DNA from 2 places in the Pelomonas lactea genome. Region 2 is predicted to be linked to the other one. Evidence: predicted binding sites of a transcription regulator. Region 2 holds the regulator's gene; the other holds the start of a gene.
The links. Region 2 encodes NrdR, which represses ribonucleotide reductase genes. Its sites were predicted from a motif close to CACNANATNTNGTG; they were not measured.
Positions count from the first base shown of each region.

Region 1: ACG04Q_RS13040 (ribonucleoside-diphosphate reductase subunit alpha) is a predicted target of NrdR. The motif match lies at 1,234-1,247, and genes of this name have one in related genera.

Region 1 is NZ_JBIGHX010000004.1:16,860-19,252, reverse strand. Features, by position in the region: gene ACG04Q_RS13040 (ribonucleoside-diphosphate reductase subunit alpha) at 1-1,000, opposite strand, end outside; gene ACG04Q_RS13035 (sigma-54-dependent transcriptional regulator) at 1,495-2,393, opposite strand, start outside.
Region 2 is NZ_JBIGHX010000002.1:414,095-416,487, reverse strand. Features, by position in the region: ZMP/ZTP riboswitch at 1-6, shown strand, start outside; gene glyA (serine hydroxymethyltransferase) at 65-1,318, shown strand; gene nrdR (transcriptional regulator NrdR) at 1,328-1,771, shown strand; gene ACG04Q_RS06220 (pilus assembly FimT family protein) at 1,916-2,393, shown strand, end outside.

The DNA of each region.
Region 1 (2,393 bases), on a different contig from region 2:
CCAGGCCCATGGCCACGCGCATGAAGAAAGCCTGCGGCATCTCGATGCGCACGTCGTCCACGTGCAGGAAGTAGCGGTCGTACAGCGTCTGCAGGCCCAGGTAGTCGAACTGCAGGTCGCGCTCGGCCTTCAGGGCCGCGCCCAGACGGGCCAGGTCGTACTGCCCCAGCTTCTCGTCCAGCAGCTCGGCAGCGATGCCCTTCTTGATATAGCCGGGAAAATACTCGGCGTAGCGAGCCTGCATCTGGGCCTGCGTCACTTCGCCGCCGACGATCTCGCGGCGGATCGTGTGCAGCAGCAGGCGGGCGGTGGCACGGCTGTAGCCGGGGTCCTTCTCGATCAGCGTGCGGGCGGCCAGGATGGCGGCCTTGTAGACCTCGTCGATGGCGACGCCGTCGTACAGGTTGCGCTGCGTCTCGGCGAGCACCGGCTCGGGCTTGACGTCCGCGCCCAGGTTCTCGCAGGCCGACGTGATCAGCGACTTCAGCGCGGCCAGGTCCAGCGGGCGACGCTCGCCGCCGTCCACCACCATCAGCGCCGGCTCGGCGGCGCGGGCGGCTTCACCCTGGGCCGCACGCTCCTGGGCGCGGCGCTCGCGATACAGCACGTACGCGCGGGCCACGTCGTGCTGGCCGCTGCGCATCAGGCCCAGCTCGACCTGGTCCTGCACGTCCTCGATGTGGAAGGTGCCGCCACTCGGGCGGGAACGCAGCAGCGCGCGCACGACGTTCTGGGTCAGCTGTTCCACCGTCTCGCGCACGCTGGCCGAGGCCGCACCGCTGGTGCCGTGGACGGCCAGGAAGGCCTTCATCAGCGCGACGGCGATCTTGCTCGGCTCAAAGGAGACCACGGCGCCGTTGCGACGAATGATCTGGTAAGCCTGGTAGCTGGACAGCACGGGAGCGCTGGGGGCTTGCGCGTCGGACCCAAACGCACCCGGTGAACCCGAGGAAAGCGTGGCAGCGGGGGCGGCCTGGCCCGAGGCGGCTTCATGCAGCATGAGGAGATCCTTTTATCGAGAAATGACAGGCAAAAGCGCGGCACAGACCCGGTGCAGGGTCGACGCATCGCGCGTTGCTGGAGTGGTGGTGTTTCGGCCCCGCCGGTCCATTGCCAGACCGGCGTTCCGGCTGGTTCCTCGGGTGGGTTGCCGCGATGGCGAGGCCACTGCAGACAGCAATTCCGAGGTGATGGTCATGGGGTCGACTGGGTCAGCAGGATATCACGAAGGAACACTATATCTATGGCCCCGGGACCCCTCAAGCACTACCCCTAGTGTCAAACCCGGGTCGCAATCCCCACCCCAAAAACCCACGACACGCGCCGTTGCCCGATCAGATCGGGCCTCGCGAGGCGAGACCCGCATCGGCATTGGGCTGGCGGCCCGAAGCGGCCCGCAAAGCCGCGCCGTTGCTGGGTTTGCCGCTGGGCCGTCACGCGCGGCGCGCGCCATGCGGCGGATTCAAGCAGGGCAAATCCCGACAGGCGATTCGCTCAGTTGTCATCGGCCGAGATGGCCAGCCGCGCCATGCGGTAACGAATCTGGCGCAAGGACAGGCCCAGGCTGGCGGCTGCGGCGGTGCGGTTGAAGCGGTGCTGCTCCAGCGCCCGCAGCAGGATGGCGCGCTCCACCTCGTCGAGGTAGATGGCCAGATCGCTCGGCAGTTGCTCCGGCAGCAGCAACCCCTCGGCCATCGGCTCCGCCGCGCGAGCCGTCTCCAGCGCAGCGAACTGCGACTCGCTGCGGCCCTCGTCCAGCAGCGTGTCGGGCAACCCCAGATCGACGCTGTCTATCCACTCACCGCCCGCCAGCGCGAGCGCGCGGTGCAGCAGGTTCTCCAGCTCGCGCACATTGCCGGGAAAGGCGTAGCGCGACAGCGTCTGCAACGCACCGCTCGTGAGACGCGGCGTGGGTGACACGCCGGCGTCCTGTGCGATGCGCGCCAGCACGCGGCTGCTGATGAGGCCCAGATCCTCCAGCCGCTCGCGCAGGGGGGGCACGCGGATCTGGATGACGTTGAGCCGGTAGAACAAATCCTGCCGGAAGCGGCCCGCCGCCACCTCGGCGGACAGGTCCTTGTGCGTCGCGCTGAGGATGCGCACGTTGACCGGCGACTCCACCGTCGCCCCCACGGGCCGCACCGAGCGCTCCTGGATGACCCGCAGCAGTTTGCTCTGCATCGCCAGCGGCAGGTCGCCGATCTCGTCCAGGAACAGCGTGCCGCCGTCGGCCGCCTGGAAGAAGCCTTCGCGGTCTTCGTTGGCACCGGTGAAAGCGCCCTTGCGGTAGCCGAAGAACTCGGCCTCCAGCAGGTTCTCGGGGATGGCGCCGCAGTTGACGGCCACGAAGCGCTGGTCCGCGCGCGTGCCGTGGTCATGGATGGCGCGCGCCA
Region 2 (2,393 bases):
GCCCTGAGCTTCACGTCCTCCGTGACCGCCGGGGATTTACCGCCTGACCTTCGGAACACCTGCCATGTTTGACCGCACCACCTCCACCCTCGCCCTGGTCGACCCCGAGCTCTGGACCGCCGTCCAGAACGAAACCCGCCGCCAGGAAGACCACATCGAGCTGATCGCCAGCGAGAACTACACCTCGCCGGCGGTCATGCAAGCCCAGGGCAGCCAGCTGACCAACAAGTACGCCGAGGGCTATCCCGGCAAGCGTTACTACGGCGGCTGCGAGTACGTTGACGTGGCCGAGCAACTGGCCATCGACCGATTGAAGCAGCTCTACGGCGCCGAATTCGCCAACGTGCAGCCCAACAGCGGCTCGCAGGCCAACCAGGGCGTGTTCTTCGCGCTGCTGCAGCCCGGCGACACCATCATGGGCATGAGCCTGGCCGAAGGTGGCCACCTGACCCACGGCATGGCGCTGAACATGAGCGGCAAGTGGTTCAACGTCATCTCCTACGGCCTGAACGCCAAGGAAGAGATCGATTACGACGCCATGGAAGCCCTCGCCCGCGAGAAGAAGCCCAAGCTCATCATCGCCGGCGCCTCCGCGTACTCCCTGCGCATCGACTTCGAGCGCTTCGGCAAGATCGCCAAGGAGATCGGTGCCTACTTCATGGTCGACATGGCCCACTACGCCGGCCTGATCGCTGCGGGCGTCTACCCGAACCCGCTGCCGCACGCCGACGTCGTCACGTCCACCACGCACAAGAGCCTGCGCGGCCCGCGCGGCGGCATCATCCTGACGAACAAGGAAGACATCGCCAAGAAGATCAACTCGGCCATCTTCCCCGGCATCCAGGGTGGCCCGCTGATGCACGTCATCGCCGGCAAGGCCGTGGCCTTCAAGGAAGCGCTGTCGCCCGAGTTCAAGGCCTACCAGCAGCAGGTCGTCAAGAACGCCAAGGTGCTGGCCGAGACGCTGATCGAGCGCGGCCTGCGCATCGTCTCCGGCGGCACCGAAAGCCACGTCATGCTGGTGGACCTGCGCCCCAAGAACCTGACCGGCAAGGAAGCCGAGGCCATCCTGGGCGCCGCCCACATGACCTGCAACAAGAACGGCATCCCCAACGACCCGCAAAAGCCCATGGTCACCAGCGGCATCCGCCTGGGCACGCCGGCCATGACGACGCGCGGCTTCAAGGAAGAACAGGTGCGCGCCACGGCCCACCTGATCGCCGACGTGCTGGACAAGCCGCACGACGAGGCCAACCTGGCTGCCGTGCGCGAGAAGGTCGCTGCGCTGACGGCTGCCTTCCCGGTCTACCGCGGCTAAAGCGACCGAATGCGCTGCCCGTTCTGCTCTCACGCCGAGACCCAGGTTGCCGAGACCCGGGAATCGGATGAGGGCGACGTCGTCCGGCGCCGGCGCCGCTGCCTGTCCTGCGACAAGCGCTTCACGACCTATGAGCGGGCCGACATCGCCCTGCCCTCGGTCGTCAAGAAGGACGGGCGGCGCGCCGATTTCGATTCCTCGAAGTTGCGCGCTTCCATGCAGTTGGCGTTGCGCAAGCGCCCGGTCAGCGTCGAGCAGATCGACGCGGCGCTGAACCGCATCGAGGAAAAGCTGCTGGCCAGCGGCGCGCGCGAGATCGCGTCCACGCGGCTGGGCGAACTGGTCATGCGCGAGTTGAAGCGCATCGACAAGGTCGCCTACGTGCGCTTCGCGTCGGTCTACCGCAGTTTCGAGGACGTCGACGAGTTCCGTCAGCTGATTCGGGAAATTTGATCCGGAGTTTCCCTATCCCCCTTCAGAGGGGCCAGGGGGGCGCCTCTCCCCCACCTCCCCCTCCATCCCGCCTTAAGGGGGAAAGACGCGTACGGGGCTGGTTTCTAGAGTTCGTTCATCGCCAACGAACCTCTCGGAGCCGCCATGAACCGCACCGCCACCCGCCGCCTCAGCCTCGGTTTCACGCTGGTCGAAATGTGCGTCTGCGTGAGCGTTGGCGCCACGCTGCTGAGCCAGGCCGTGCCCAGCCTGAACAAGATGCGCCAGGAACGGGTGCTGCGTGCGGCCTCCGGGGCGTTGGCAGATGACCTGCGCTTTGCCCGCGCGGAGGCGGCGCGCATGAGCGATTCGGTCTACTTCCGCGTCAGCGGCAAGGGGGCCAATGCCTGCTACGTGCTTTACGCCGGCAAGCGCGACGGCTGTGATTGCGCCGGCGGTCAATCCGCCTGCAAGGCGCCTGGCAGCTACGTCATCAAGGCCGAATGGCTGCCCGCGGCAAAGGGCCTGCAACTGCGCAGCAACGCCGAGACGCTCGAGTTCCAGCACCGCCAAGGTCTGGTCACGCAGACCGGCAGCATCGACGTTTCCCTGCAAAGCGGTGCCGGCATCCGCCAGGTCATCG